3 regions of the Streptomyces sp. NPDC006208 genome follow, and region 1 is predicted to be linked to each of the others. Evidence: riboswitches for the same ligand, from Rfam matches in the RefSeq annotation. Region 1 holds a riboswitch; each other region holds the start of a gene.
What was found. Region 1 has a riboswitch for thiamine pyrophosphate ahead of ABZ208_RS25190 (thiamine ABC transporter substrate-binding protein). Riboswitches for the same ligand answer to the same signal wherever they lie in the genome.

Region 1 (4,899 bases):
CACCGCTTGCAGGCCACATAAGGCCAAGTGAGAAGGGGTGTCCGGAGCTTCCGGGCACCCCTCTTGTATTCGACCTGTCTCACGGTTTCTCGCCTGTGCCCCGATCCTGACCAGGGCGTATGGCCCAGACTTGCGATTATTTTAGAAATCCTGCAATCAGCCCGGCGAGCAAGAGCGTGTGAGATCGACCGGCAGCCGGGTCTTCGCACAGCAGGTCCCATTGTCAGTGCCGTACCGCACCATAGAGCGCAGACGCCCAACACCGGCTGGGAGGCCAGACGTTCCCTGGAGCAGAGGAGCAGATCTGACGTGCACAACAACCTGATCTACCTCACCGACGGTCGAGGCAAGGTCGACGCCACCAAGCTCAGTGACATCGAGTGGGCGCGGGCTCGTCGTCGACAACCGCGACTCCACGCGTCGCCAGCTCGTGAAGTGCGCCTGGTGCTGGGACGAGGACCGCGTCACCCACTGGATGAAGACTTACTCCCACAACAAGGGCGGCCGTGTCATCTCTCACCAGCCCGGTGAAAGTGCCGACCACCCCTATCAGGCGCTGGAGATCGACGAGCACAAGGCGTACTGCGATCGTGTCGAACGCATAGGTGTGGCCGCAGGGTTCCAGGCCCGGCGTGAAGCCCGTGCCGGCGACGGCCGTACGCGTTCGATGCTCTTCTCGTCGGCACTCAGCACGTCTCCTACGAGATGCAGCACTCGCCGTTCAAGCAGCGATATGGAGCGAGGGAGCGAACCCGTCGGTCCCTCGCCGCCGAGCGGGAGGCGGTTGCCTGGCATACCGCCAGCTCCATCATCGCCGAGGGCGCCACCGTCGCCATCCTCCGCTCCAACCAGGCCCGTCTTCCCCAGATCGAGAACCCGCGATACGAACTTCGCATCCTTGGTGGGTACCGGAAAGTCCTTGTCTGGGAGTGCACCAGCCGCCAGGGGCATCGCTGCCCCCGGGGGCCTATACCGGCTGCGGTGCCACCCATGTCGACTCCCAATCCAGCGCCATCACCCTGGACGACTTCATCCGTCAGGCCCCCGCAGGCTTGGTGCTGCCCGTCCAGCCGATGGAACGCACCGGCTTCTGGACCACAACCCACCGGGTCGGCCGGCTTCACCGTGGTGGTCCGCCCAAATCCGGTAGTGCGACGGTTCCCGGTTCACAGCGCACCGAGGTCCGTGTCTGGCCGGCAGTAAGGGCACGCCGTGATGCCGTCCTGTGTGAGCGCGCTAAGCGCCTGGTCGTGGGTCAGCCGCTTCGTGAGGTTGCCAGCCATGCCGCTGGCGCTCGTGTGTACCGCGTCCGGGCTGGGTTTGCCATCTGCTCGCAGCATCGAAAGCTTCCACTCCGGCTCTCACGGCGGCAGGGCGCACGCGGCGGCTGCCTCCTGACGCTCCAGCTCTGCGATGGATTTGTCAGTGCGGCGCAGCTGCCACGCGAGCCACTGGCGGACGCTGCGCAGGCGCTCCAGGCGAGGCACTTGTTCGGACACATGTTCGAGCCTAGATCTCGGGAGCCCTGGTTCGACAGAGAGACCACACGCGGGGGAGGTTCGCCATGCCGTGGTCCACGGCTCCAGCGGTGCCGTTCGCGCTTCTCTTTGGCTTGCTGGCCAGCTAGAACGCACTCCGGGCTGGGCCGTCTGTGGGCCGTCCGAGGGCGCCCAGCAGTGACCACTAACGACCGACGACGACCACCGCGAGCATCAAGGCCCGCAGGTCACCAGATTCCGTCTGCGACACTGGTAGCACCATGCCCAAGCCCGGAGAACTCACTTTCGTCGCCCCCCGCGGAGCCAAGAAGCCCCCGCGGCACCTTGCGGACCTCACGCCCGCCGAGCGCAAGGAGGCCGTGGCCTCGATCGGCGAGAAGCCGTTCCGCGCCAAGCAGCTCTCGCAGCACTACTTCGCGCGGTACGCCCATGACCCGGCCCAGTGGACCGACATCCCCGCCGCTGCGCGCGAGAAGCTCGCCACCGAGCTGCTGCCCGACCTGATGGCGGTCGTACGGCACATCTCGTGCGACGACGACACGACCCGCAAGACCCTGTGGCGGCTGCACGACGGCACGCTCGTCGAGTCCGTGTTGATGCGGTACCCCGACCGGGTCACCATGTGCATCTCCTCGCAGGCCGGCTGCGGGATGAACTGCCCGTTCTGTGCGACCGGGCAGGCGGGCCTCGACCGCAACCTGTCGACCGCCGAGATCGTGCACCAGATCGTCGACGGCATGCGCGCCCTGCGCGACGGCGAGGTGCCCGGTGGCCCGGCCCGGCTGTCGAACATCGTCTTCATGGGCATGGGCGAGCCGCTCGCCAACTACAAGCGGGTCGTCGGCGCCATCCGCCGTCTCACCGACCCCGAGCCCGACGGTCTCGGCCTCTCGCAGCGTGGAATCACCGTCTCCACCGTCGGGCTGGTGCCGGCCATGCACCGCTTCGCCGACGAGGGCTTCAAGTGCAGGCTCGCCGTGTCGCTGCACGCTCCGGACGACGAGCTGCGCGACACCCTGGTCCCGGTCAACACCCGCTGGAAGGTCCGCGAGGTCCTCGACGCCGCCTGGGAGTACGCGGAGAAGTCCGGCCGCCGGATCTCGATCGAGTACGCGCTGATCCGCGACATCAACGACCAGGCCTGGCGCGGCGATCTGCTCGGCCGCCTCCTCAAGGGCAGGCGCGTCCATGTGAACCTGATCCCGCTCAACCCCACCCCGGGATCGAAGTGGACGGCCTCGCGCCCCGAGGACGAGAAGGCCTTCGTGGAGGCCATCGCCGCCCACGGTGTGCCGGTGACCGTCCGGGACACGCGTGGCCAGGAGATCGACGGAGCCTGCGGACAGCTCGCGGCGACCGAGCGCTGAGGCAGGGCCTGCCGGCCATGGCTGATACTGTGCCCGTGCTTTCGCACAAATGAACAATGAACATTCCGACAGGGGAGCGCACACAGCGCTGAGAGTGCGGCCAGGCCGCAGACCCTCGGACCTGATCCGGGTCATACCGGCGTAGGGAGTCAGCACCATCATGAACAGCCAGCTTCGCCGTGCCGTCAGCACCGCACTCGTCGGTGCCCTCGGCATCGCCGCACTCGCCGCCTGCGGCGAGCAGTCCAAGGACTCCTCGGACGGCGGCTCGGGCAAATCCAGGACCGTCACACTCGTGAGCCATGACTCCTTCACGGCGTCCCCGGCGGTACTGAAGGAGTTCACCGAGCAGACCGGCTACAAGGTCAAGGTCCTCAAGAGCGGGGACGCGGGCGCGGCGCTCAACAAGGAGATCCTCACCAAGGGCTCCCCCCAGGGCGACGTCTTCTTCGGCGTGGACAACACCCTGCTCTCGCGCGCCCTCCAGAACGACCTGTTCACGCCGTACGAGGCCAAGGGCCTCGACCAGGTCGCGGACGAAGTGCAGCTCGACAAGGGCAAGCACCGCGTCACCCCCGTCGACACCGGCGACATCTGCGTCAACTACGACAAGAAGTACTTCGCCGACAAGAAGCTCGCGCCGCCGCAGACCTTCGACGACCTTGCCGAACCGGCGTACAAGAACCTCCTGGTCGTCGAGAACGCGGCCACCTCCTCGCCCGGCCTCGGCTTCCTGCTCGGCACGGTCGCCAAGTACGGCGACGAGGGCTGGCAGGACTACTGGAAGAAGCTCGACGCCAACGGCGTCAAGGTCGTCGACGGCTGGGAGCAGGCGTACAACGAGGAGTTCTCCGGTTCCGCCGGCGGCAAGAAGGCCAAGGCCGACCGTCCGCTCGTCGTCTCCTACGCCTCCAGCCCGCCCGTCGAGGTGCTCTACGCGGACCCGCAGCCTGCCGAGGCCCCGACCGGCGTCGCGACCGGCACCTGCTTCCGCCAGATCGAGTTCGCGGGTCTGCTGCACGGCGCGAAGAACGAGGCGGGCGGCAAGGCACTGCTGGACTTCCTGATCACCAAGAAGTTCCAGGAGGACATGCCGCTGAACATGTTCGTGAACCCGGTGGTCAAGGACGCGAAGCTGCCTGCGCTCTTCACCGAGCACGGCGCGGTCGTCGACAAGCCGGAGACCGTCGCTCCCGGGACGATCACCAAGAATCGTGAGCAGTGGGTCCAGTCGTGGTCCTCGCTCGTCCTGAAGTAAGCAGCACCCTCCGCGGGAACGCGGCGCGGCTGGCTCTGATCGCCGTGCCCGTCGCGTTCTTCGCGCTCTTCTTCGCCTACCCCGTCACCGCGATCGTCGGACGCGGTCTGAACGTCGACGGGGTATGGCAGCTGGGACGGATCGGCGAGGTACTCGGGCGGCCCGAACTGCTGCGGGTGCTGTGGTTCACCACATGGCAGGCGCTGGCATCCACCGCGCTCACCCTGCTGATCGCGCTGCCAGGCGCGTATGTCTTCGCCCGTTTCGACTTCCCCGGCAAGCGGCTGCTGCGAGCGGTGGTCACCGTTCCCTTCGTGCTGCCCACCGTCGTCGTCGGCACCGCGTTCCTCGCGCTGCTGGGACGCGGCGGACTCCTCGACGACCTGTGGGGCGTACGCCTCGACACCACCGTGTGGGCGATCCTGCTCGCGCACGTCTTCTTCAACTACGCCGTCGTCGTGCGGACGGTGGGCGGACTCTGGTCCCAGCTCGACCCGCGCCAGGAGGAGGCCGCGCGTGTGCTCGGCGCCGGACGATTCGCCGCCTGGCGGAGCGTCACCTTGCCGGCGCTGGGCCCCGTCGTGGCAGCGGCCGCGCTGATGATCTTCCTGTTCACCTTCACCTCCTTCGGTGTGGTGCAGATCCTCGGCGGACCCACTTTCGCCACCCTCGAGGTCGAGATCTACCGGCAGACGGCACACCTGCTGGACCTGTCCACGGCAGCCGTGCTCACTCTGGTGCAGCTCGCGGCCGTCGGGACGGTCCTCGCCGTGCA
Region 2 (4,899 bases), on a different contig from region 1:
CTGGCCCGACGTCAACGCCCAAGCGGTCCCCGAGTTCGACCAGGCCCTGGTCCCGCCCGACGCGCCACTCACCCCACTCCACCGCCATGCTCCACGGCTACCTCGCACTCGCCGCGCAGATGGGAGCCACCGTGCCCATGATTGACGAAAAGGCGCAGCTGAAGGGCCAGGAAGCAATGGCGATGGTCCACGAGAGCGCACACACCCTCTTCCCAGGCCTTCGAACATCGTCAGGCTGACCCGCTGCTGATACCAACCGTTGACACCAACGACGGCGAGCTGGGTAGGTCGGGCCGCGTCGGCCGGCGGCCTGCCTCCCCAACGGATTCCCTTCTCGATGCGGACGCGTGCGCGTTCACGTCGTTGCGCGGCCAGGACGTCGGGGTGGCGGGCGTTCTTGTTGCGCCAGCGCAGGTAGGCGTGCAGGGCCCGGGTCCGGTCGGTTGGCGGTCGAACGACGGTTGTGCGCACCAGACTGACGGTGGAGACCCTCCGGGAGTCTCCACCGCAGTCGGCCGATCAGTCCGCCAGGGGCAGGTACACGCGGTTGCCGCTTGCTGCGAACTCCTTGGACTTCTCAAGCATCCCTGCCTCGATCTCCTCTTCTGAAGCAGAAGAGAGCAGGTCAGGGGCAAACTGCTCCGTGATGCTTCTACTGATCTTCATCGAGCAGAACTTCGGACCGCACATGGAACAGAAGTGCGCGGTCTTCGCCGGTTCGGCCGGCAGCGTCTCGTCGTGGAACTCCCGTGCCGTGTCCGGGTCGAGGGCCAGGTTGAACTGGTCCTCCCAGCGGAACTCGAACCGGGCGTCCGAGAGCGCGTCGTCCCATTCCTGGGCCCCCGGGTGCCCCTTGGCGAGGTCCGCCGCATGCGCGGCGATCTTGTACGTGATGACACCGGTCTTGACGTCGTCACGGTTGGGCAGCCCGAGGTGCTCCTTCGGCGTGACGTAGCAGAGCATCGCAGTGCCCCACCAGGCGATCATCGCCGCGCCGATTCCGGAGGTGATGTGGTCGTAGGCGGGCGCCACATCGGTGGTCAGCGGCCCCAGGGTGTAGAAGGGGGCCTCTTCGCAGATCTCCTGCTGAAGGTCGATGTTCTCCTTGATCTTGTGCATGGGGACATGCCCCGGGCCCTCGATCATCGTCTGGACGTTGTGGCGCTTGGCGATCGAGTTCAGCTCACCGAGCGTCCTCAACTCCGCAAACTGCGCCTCGTCGTTGGCGTCGGCGATCGAGCCGGGACGCAGCCCGTCCCCGAGGGAGTAGGTGACGTCGTACGAGGCGAGGATCTCGCAGAGCTCCTCGAAGTTCTCGTACAGGAACGACTCCTTGTGGTGCGCCAGGCACCAGGCCGCCATGATCGAGCCGCCGCGCGAGACGATGCCGGTCTTGCGGCGCGCGGTCAGTGGCACGTAGCGCAGCAGCACGCCCGCGTGGACCGTCATGTAGTCGACGCCTTGTTCGGCCTGCTCGATGACGGTGTCCTTGTAGATCTCCCAGGTCAGCTCCTCGGCCCTGCCGTCGACCTTTTCGAGGGCCTGGTAGAGCGGCACCGTGCCGATCGGGACAGGGGAGTTGCGCAGCACCCACTCCCGCGTGGTGTGGATGTTGCGCCCCGTGGACAGGTCCATCACCGTGTCCGCGCCCCAGCGCGTCGCCCAGGTCATCTTCTCCACCTCCTCCTCGATGGAGGAGGTGACCGCGGAGTTTCCGATGTTGGCGTTGACCTTCACCAGGAACCGCTTACCGATGATCATCGGCTCGATCTCGGGATGGTTCACATTCGCCGGAAGTACGGCCCGGCCGGCGGCGATCTCCTCGCGCACCACCTCGGGCGACACGTTCTCGCGGATGGCGACGTACTCCATCTCGGGTGTGATCTCGCCCCGGCGCGCGTACGCGAGTTGGGTGACCGCCTGCCCGTTGCGGCCCCGGCGCGGCTGCCGCGGGCGGCCCGGGAAGACCGCGTCGAGATTGCGCAGTCCCCCGCGCGGTGAAGTGTGCTTGAGCCCGTCGTCCTCAGGGCGCACAGGGCGGCCCGCGTACTCCTCGGTGTCACCGCGGCCGACGATCCAGTTCTCGCGCAGCGGGGCAAGTCCACGACGGACGTCGGTCGCCACCGCCGGATCCGTGTACGGGCCGGACGTGTCGTACAGCGTCACGTCGCTGCCGTTGGTGAGGTGCACCTTGCGCACCGGCACCCGGAGGTCGGGGCGCGAGCCCTCGACGTATCCCTTGTGCCAGCCGATGGACTTCCCTGCCTCGTCGTTCTGCATCGAGGCAGGCGTGCGTGCGTCCGACATGGTCATGAGACCTACTCCCTACGCCGGCATTACCCGGTAACAGGTTCGGCGGTCGGCGCAGCGTCGTCAGCGCCCTCTCAGCCCGGTGCTCCGAGCTCCCGCGTGTTCAAAGGTGCCACCACGCTAGCGTCATATCCGGCGTGCTGAACAGTGGGCCCGTCGCTTCTTGCGATGATCGGTCGGTGACCTCATCGCCGCAGGCCCCAGAACCGCACGGCCACCCGACCGGCCATACGCACAGCCACGGGCCCGCAGCGCCCGTCTCCAGACACCTTCGCAAGGTCATCGCAGCCGTATTGATCCCCTTCGCCACGGCCGTGGTCGTCGGTCTCGCCGTGCTGTGGCCCGGCGGGGTACCCGGCCATGAGCGCAGCGGGGTCGGCTTCGACCGGCAGACGGAGCAGGGCAAGGTGGTCAAGGTCGAGAAGGTGGACTGCGCGGACGTCAACGTCGGGCAGGTCCCGCCGACCGGCGACACGTCGACCCCCGAGGGGCGCGAGGCCGGCAACGCCCAGCAGGGCAGCTGCGGGAAGGCCACGATCGAGGTCACGAGCGGCAAGGACAAGGGCCGGACCTTCACCGAGATCGTCCCGCCGGACGCGCCGCGCCAACTGCGCGCGGGGCAGGGGGTGGTGGTGGCATACGCACCCGATGCGCCCCGGGATCTCCAGTACTCGGTGACGGACGTCGACCGTACGGTGCCGATGGTCGTACTCGCCGGAATCTTTGCGCTCGCCGTCGTCCTGGTGGGACGAATGCGTGGCGTCATGGCCCTGATCGCGCTGACCGTCTCGTTCGCCGTGCTGACCATGTTCATCCTGCCCGCGATTCTCCAGGGATCGAATCCGCTGGTCGTCGCGGTCGTCGGGGCCAGCGCGATCATGCTGTGCGCGCTCTACATGTGCCATGGGCTGAGTGCGCGCACCTCGGTCGCGGTGCTCGGCACATTGATCTCCCTGCTGCTGATCGGGCTGCTGGGCTCTGTGTTCATCGACTGGGCGAGTCTGAGCGGCAACACCGACGACTACACCGGACTGATCCACGGCCTGTATCCGGACATCGACATGAGCGGTCTGCTGCTGGCCGGCATCATCATCGGCTCGCTCGGTGTGCTCGACGATGTGACGGTCACCCAGACGTCCTCGGTCTGGGAACTCCACCAGGCCGACCCGGCGATGGGCCCGCGTGCCCTCTACCGGGCGGGCATCCGCATCGGCCGCGACCACATCGCGTCCGTCGTCAACACTCTCGTACTCGCCTATGCGGGCGCGGCGTTGCCCCTGCTCCTGCTCTTCTCCATCGCACAGTCCAGCGTGGGCACCGTGGCGAACAGCGAACTGGTGGCGGAGGAGATCGTGCGGACTCTGGTGGGGTCGATCGGGCTGGTCGCCTCCGTACCGCTGACCACGGGCCTTGCGGCACTGGTCGTCTCCGCCGACAGGACTGCGGCTGCTGCGGGCGTGTCCGGATCGCCCGCGGCGCAGGGCGGATCGCCGGGCCGCGGCGGCCGGGGCCGCCGGCGCAAGAAGTAGCCGGCCGGGAGACGAGGCGGCAAGGTCAGCCGGCGTTCTCCTCGGCGAGGATGCGCCCGAGCGCTGCCACGAGGCTCTCGTCGAAGTCGCTGAGCGCGCGCTCCTGGCCGAGGGGAACCAGCTTGTCCGTGCGGTCCAGGAAGGCGACGAGGGGTGCCACCCCGGCCCGGAAGAGCGCGGAGTCGTTCCCGACGCGCAGCCGGATCCTGACGTCCGAGAGTCCCTCGGGCTGTGTGGGCGCGATGTGCACATCGCCGTCCCCACTGGGCGCGTTGATCCCGTCCAGCAGCAACTCGCGGCCGAACGCCCAGGTCACGGGCGCATCGCCGGGCAGGTGAAACGTCATCCGCACCGCATAGGGGTCCCCCGTCTCGTACTTGAGCTCCACCGGGATCCGGAAGGAGAGCTCCTCGGAGACGAGGAAACTCATCAGGACCTCGGCCTGGACCGACTCGCGCATCACATACCTCGCAGGTGACGAAGCTGAATGAACCGTGCTTATGGAGCAAGAAAACGGCCAGGAACGATCCCCGTAGGCCCTCTTGACGTAATCGTGGTGGAAGGGCTAACAGATCACAAGGAGTGATATTTCAGATACTGATAGAGAAGGCGAGTGACCCCAGGAGCCCAGCGATACCACTGCGCAACTGTTCCACGGCAGGGAGTAGCCGCGCTGCCTGGTGGAGGGGGAGTGAAATGGCCATCGTGGCCGCGGCGGAGCCGGCTGTGATGGGAATCGCGGCACAGACCGTGCCGAGCGCATATTCCTGACGCTCCACCACCACTTCCGTCCGCCCGACGGAGGAGAGCCGTTCCAGCAGCGCGCACCGGTTGCGCACGGAGTACGGGGTCACCGGCTGCACGGGATGGCGGTCCAGATGATCCCGGCGGGTACGGTCGTCGAGCTGGCTGAGCAGACACTGCCCGAGCGCATGCGCATGACCGGTCTCGCGGAAATCCGCCCACTCCGTCACCGCGGGGGCCTGGGGGGTGTCGGCAACTGCGACGAGTTCGATCTCACCCTCGCGGTAGACCGCGAAGTAGACCGGGACCCCGATCG
Region 3 (4,899 bases), on a different contig from region 1:
TCACCGCGGCGCACGGCGATCAGCTGGCCCTCCTTGACCAGCTGCCGCACGCGCGTCACCTCGACATCGAGCATTTCCGCGATGTCCGGCAGGTGAAGCCAGGCGGGGACGAGGGCATCGATCTTTGCGTCAATCTCGGTCACAGGACAAGCCTGCCATCCGGGACTGACAGTCGGTAGCCGGAAGCTATCCGACAGCCGCCTTCAGAGGGACGGACGGGTCCGCGGCCCGCCCCGCGTCGAGGCGCGCGCCGGACTGGATGAGCTTGCGGCCCTGCGCCAGGTCGCGGGCCCTGCCGACGGCCAGCAGGGCGACCAGCGCGCCGTCGCGCAGCCACAGCACCGACCAGGTGTCCTGGGCCCGGTCGCCACGCCACAGCAAGGCGTCGGCCGCGGCGTGATGACCGGCGTACTGCACGAAGCGCCCGAACTGCTCGGACCAGAAGTACGGCACCGGGTCGTAGACCTCCGGCTCCGCGCCGCGGGCGTCGGCCATGACATTGGCGGCGACGGTACGCGGACCCTGGAGCGCGTTGTCCCAGTGGTGCACCAGCAGCCGTTCGCCGTAGCGCCCCGAGGGGAAGGAGGCGCAGTCCCCGACGGCGTACACGTCGGGCACGGAAGTGCGCAGATACCGGTCGGCCTCGACTGCGCCGTCCGCGCCGAGAGTGATTCCCGAACCAGCGAGGATGCCGGTGGCGGGCCGGGCGCCGACGCCGACGACGACCGCACCGGCCGGGATGCGGCGCCCGTCGGCCAGGGCGACGCTGCCCTCCTCGATCGCGGCCACGCGAGCGCCGGTGACCAGGTCGACGCCGTAATCGGCGTACCACTCGGCCATCGGGGCGGCCACCTGCGCGGGAAGCGCACCGGCCAGCGGCCGGTCGGCGGCCTCGAGAACGGTGACCGCGCAGCCTGCCTCGCGGGCGGCCGTCGCGAACTCGGCACCGATCCAGCCCGCGCCCACGACCACGATCCGGTGCTGCTCCGCCAGGACCGGGCGCAGCCGCGCCGCGTCGTCGAGGGTGCGCAGCAGATGCACCCCGGGCACCCCCTCGGTGCCGGGGAGGGTGATGGGCTCCGCGCCCGTCGCCAGCACCAGGACGTCGTACGGAACGGGCCCGGCGGCCGTGTCCAGTTCATGTGCCGCGGGGCGCACGCCGGTCACCTCCACACCCAGCCTCAGCTCGACCTCGAGCGCCTCGAAGTCGACGTCGAAGGCCGAGCCCTCGGCCTTGCCGAGCAGGACCGCCTTGGAGAGCGGGGGCCTGTCGTACGGCTGATGGGGTTCGGCACCGATGAGGGTGACGGGGCCGGTGAAGCCCGCCTCGCGCAGGGCCACCGCGGTCTGCACGCCGGCCATGCCCGCGCCGACGACCACCACTCGCCGTACGCCCTGTGCTGTCTGCTGCTCGCTCACCCGACAACCTTACGTACCTGACGGTTCGTCAGGAGGGTTCTTGCTCCAGGACCTGCTGGACGGCGCTCCTCACGCCGCCCTTCCGGGCCGGCCCGGATCAGGCCCTCTTCCTCGTGGTAGGTGACCCTGGTCCGGGTTCGGGGCACGGCCCGAGGACCGGTCCGCCACGGGTGCCGGCAGGAGTCCGCGGAGCGGCCTTGCCGGGCCTTCGGCTCCCTTACTTCGCTTCGGGGCGTGGGGCTATGGTGGCCACCGTAAAGCACTCGCGGGAGCCCGGACGGACCGGGCTGAGAGGGAGGCTGGCCGGCCTCCGACCGTACGAACCTGATCCGGGTCATGCCGGCGAAGGGAGGGGCTGGACGCCCATGTCTCGTTCACCAGACGTCCTTGTCATCGGGGGCGGAATCATCGGTCTGGTCACGGCCTGGCGGGCGGCGCAGCGCGGACTGCGTGTGACCGTCGCCGATCCGCAGCCCGGCCGCGGCGCCGCGCAGGTCGCGGCCGGCATGCTCGCCGCCGTCACCGAACTCCACTACGGCGAGCAGACCCTGCTCGCCCTCAACCTCGAATCCGCGCGCCGCTACCCCGCGTTCGTCGCCGAACTCGAGGACGCCGCCGGCGAGCGGGTCGGCTACCGCGCCTGCGGCACACTCGCCGTCGCCCTCGACTCCGACGACCGCGCGCATCTGCGCGAACTGCACGCCCTGCAGCGCCGGTCGGGCCTCGATTCGCAGTGGCTGACGGGCCGCGAGTGCCGGCGCCTCGAGCCGATGCTCGCACCCGGTGTGCGCGGCGGCCTTCGGGTGGACGGCGACCACCAGGTCGATCCGCGGCGGCTGGCGGCGGCTCTGCTCAAGGCCTGTGAGCGGGCCGGCGTCGAACTGCGCCGTACGTGGGCCGAGCGCCTCGTCGTGGTCGGCGACCGGGCGGTGGGCGCGATGCTCGCTGACGGGTCGGAGCTCGGCGCGGACCAGGTGGTGCTGGCGGGCGGCAGCATGAGCGGCCGGCTGGCGGGTGTACCGGACGATGTGCTGCCCCCGGTGCGCCCGGTGAAGGGCCAGGTGCTGCGGCTGACCGTGCCGCGCGCGTACGCGCCGTTCCTGTCGCGCACCGTGCGGGCGGTGGTGCGCGGCAGCCACGTCTATCTCGTGCCGCGCGAGAACGGCGAGCTGGTCGTCGGCGCGACCAGCGAGGAGCTCGGCTGGGACACGACCGTCACCGCGGGCGGGGTGTACGAGCTCCTGCGCGACGCCCACGAGCTCGTGCCCGGGATCACCGAGCTGCCGCTCACCGAGACGCTCGCCGGGCTGCGGCCGGGGTCCCCCGACAACGCCCCGCTGCTCGGCCCGACCGCTCTGCCCGGTCTGCTGCTGGCCACCGGCCACCACCGCAACGGGGTGCTGCTCACGCCGGTCACCGGCGATGCGCTGTCCGCCGCGCTGACGGACGGCGAACTGCCTTACGAGGCCCGCCCCTTCACGCCCCGCCGCTTCTCCCCCGTCCCCCAGGAGCAGCCCGCATGAACGTCTCCGTACTGAACGTGTCCGTCAACGGCGAGGCCCGCGAGTGCGCCGCGGGCACCACTCTGGACGCGCTCGTCGCCGCGCTCACGGCCGCGCCGTCCGGGGTCGCCGCCGCCGTCAACGAGACGGTCGTGCCGCGCAGCCGGTGGGCGGGCACCCGGCTCGGCGACGGAGACCGCGTCGAGGTCCTCACCGCCGTGCAGGGGGGCTGACGCCATGGCCGACGACCGTCTCACCATCGGCGGGACCACCTTCACCTCCCGCCTGATCATGGGCACGGGCGGAGCGCCCAGCCTCGATGTGCTCGAACGTTCCCTGGTCGCGAGCGGCACCGAACTGACCACCGTGGCCATGCGCCGTCTCGACCCGACCGTCCAGGGCTCGGTGCTGTCCGTCCTGACCCGGCTGGGCATCCAGGTGCTGCCGAACACGGCGGGCTGTTTCACGGCCGGCGAGGCGGTGCTCACGGCCCGCCTCGCCCGCGAGGCCCTCGGCACCGACTGGATCAAGCTCGAGGTCGTCGCGGACGAGCGCACGCTGCTGCCCGACCCGGTCGAGCTGCTGGACGCGGCGGAGGTCCTGGTCGACGACGGGTTCACGGTGCTGCCGTACACGAACGACGATCCGGTGCTCGCGCGGAAGCTGGAGGACGTGGGCTGTGCGGCGGTCATGCCGCTGGGCTCACCGATCGGGTCCGGCCTCGGCATCCGCAATCCGCACAACTTCGAGCTGATCGTCGAGCAGGCGCGGGTACCGGTGGTGCTGGACGCGGGCGCGGGCACCGCTTCGGACGCGGCGCTGGCGATGGAGCTGGGATGCGCGGCGGTGATGCTGGCGTCGGCGGTCACCCGGGCGCAGGAACCGGTGCTGATGGCGGAGGCGATGCGGCACGCCGTGGAGGCCGGGCGCCTGGCGTACCGGGCCGGCCGGATCCCGCGGCGCCACTTCGCCGAGGCGTCCTCGCCCCACGAGGGGCGTGCGGCGCTGGATCCGGAGCGGCCCGCGTTCTGAGGCGGGACGGCTCCGCTCCCGGGCGCGCCCGGGAGCGGGGCCCCGGACCGCTGCACGCTGTCACAGCTCGGCTTCAGTACCGCTGCGGTCCTGCCAGACCCGTAAACCGCTGTCCGTCACGGATCGTAGACTCGACGGCGTGGATACGACCCTTCAGGACCCCCTCGTCGGGCAGGTGCTCGACGGCCGCTACCGAGTCGATGAGCGCATCGCCGTCGGCGGCATGGCCACGGTCTACCGGGCCGTCGACACCCGTCTCGACCGGGTGCTCGCCCTCAAGGTGATGCACCCCGACCTCGCCACCGACGCCTCCTTCGTGGAGCGCTTCATCCGAGAGGCCAAGTCGGTGGCGCGGCTGGCCCACCCCAATGTGGTGGCGGTCTTCGACCAGGGAGCCGAGGGCGCGTACGTCTACCTGGCGATGGAGTACGTGGCCGGGTGCACGCTGCGCGACGTGGTACGCGAGCGCGGGGCGCTCCAGCCGCGCGCCGCGCTCGACATCCTGGAGCCCGTGCTCGCGGCGCTCGGCGCCGCGCACCGGGCCGGGTTCGTGCACCGGGACATGAAGCCGGAGAACGTGCTGATAGGGGACGACGGCCGGGTGAAGGTCGCGGACTTCGGCCTCGTACGGGCGGTCGGCTCGGTGACCAACACCTCCGGCACGGTGCTCGGCACGGTCTCCTATCTCGCTCCCGAGCAGATCGAGCACGGCACCGCCGACACCCGCGCGGACGTGTACGCCTGCGGTGTCGTCCTCTACGAGATGCTGACCGGCACGAAGCCGCACACGGGTGACACACCGGCCCAGGTGCTCTTCCAGCACCTGAACGAGGACGTCCCGGCGCCCTCCGCACGCTTTCCCGGCCTCGCCGTCGAGCTCGACGAGCTGGTGGCGAGCGCCACGGCCCGCAACCCCGATGTGCGCCCGTACGACGCCGTGGCGCTG

Region 2: it holds a riboswitch for thiamine pyrophosphate, as region 1 does, so the genes downstream of both, thiC (phosphomethylpyrimidine synthase ThiC) here and ABZ208_RS25190 (thiamine ABC transporter substrate-binding protein) in region 1, are expected to answer to the same signal.
Region 3: it holds a riboswitch for thiamine pyrophosphate, as region 1 does, so the genes downstream of both, thiO (glycine oxidase ThiO) here and ABZ208_RS25190 (thiamine ABC transporter substrate-binding protein) in region 1, are expected to answer to the same signal.

What each region holds. Positions count from the first base shown of each region.
Region 1 covers NZ_JBEXSW010000033.1:787-5,685, forward strand. Annotated here, with positions in the region: tRNA gene ABZ208_RS25170 (tRNA-Ser) at 1-2, shown strand, start outside; gene ABZ208_RS25175 (DUF6233 domain-containing protein) at 1,167-1,340, opposite strand; gene ABZ208_RS25180 (hypothetical protein) at 1,362-1,499, opposite strand; gene rlmN (23S rRNA (adenine(2503)-C(2))-methyltransferase RlmN) at 1,760-2,866, shown strand; TPP riboswitch at 2,927-3,031, shown strand; gene ABZ208_RS25190 (thiamine ABC transporter substrate-binding protein) at 3,027-4,124, shown strand; gene ABZ208_RS25195 (iron ABC transporter permease) at 4,163-4,899, shown strand, end outside.
Region 2 covers NZ_JBEXSW010000006.1:178,307-183,205, forward strand. Annotated here, with positions in the region: gene ABZ208_RS06690 (alkaline phosphatase family protein) at 1-145, shown strand, start outside; partial or broken gene ABZ208_RS06695 (IS630 family transposase) at 301-444, opposite strand; gene thiC (phosphomethylpyrimidine synthase ThiC) at 520-2,313, opposite strand; TPP riboswitch at 2,306-2,419, opposite strand; gene ABZ208_RS06705 (YibE/F family protein) at 2,490-3,839, shown strand; gene ABZ208_RS06710 (SsgA family sporulation/cell division regulator) at 3,865-4,299, opposite strand; gene ABZ208_RS06715 (IclR family transcriptional regulator C-terminal domain-containing protein) at 4,430-4,899, opposite strand, start outside.
Region 3 covers NZ_JBEXSW010000009.1:115,543-120,441, forward strand. Annotated here, with positions in the region: gene ABZ208_RS09540 (Rv2175c family DNA-binding protein) at 1-143, opposite strand, end outside; gene ABZ208_RS09545 (FAD-dependent oxidoreductase) at 187-1,362, opposite strand; TPP riboswitch at 1,675-1,787, shown strand; gene thiO (glycine oxidase ThiO) at 1,785-2,942, shown strand; gene thiS (sulfur carrier protein ThiS) at 2,939-3,154, shown strand; gene ABZ208_RS09560 (thiazole synthase) at 3,159-3,953, shown strand; gene pknB (Stk1 family PASTA domain-containing Ser/Thr kinase) at 4,093-4,899, shown strand, end outside.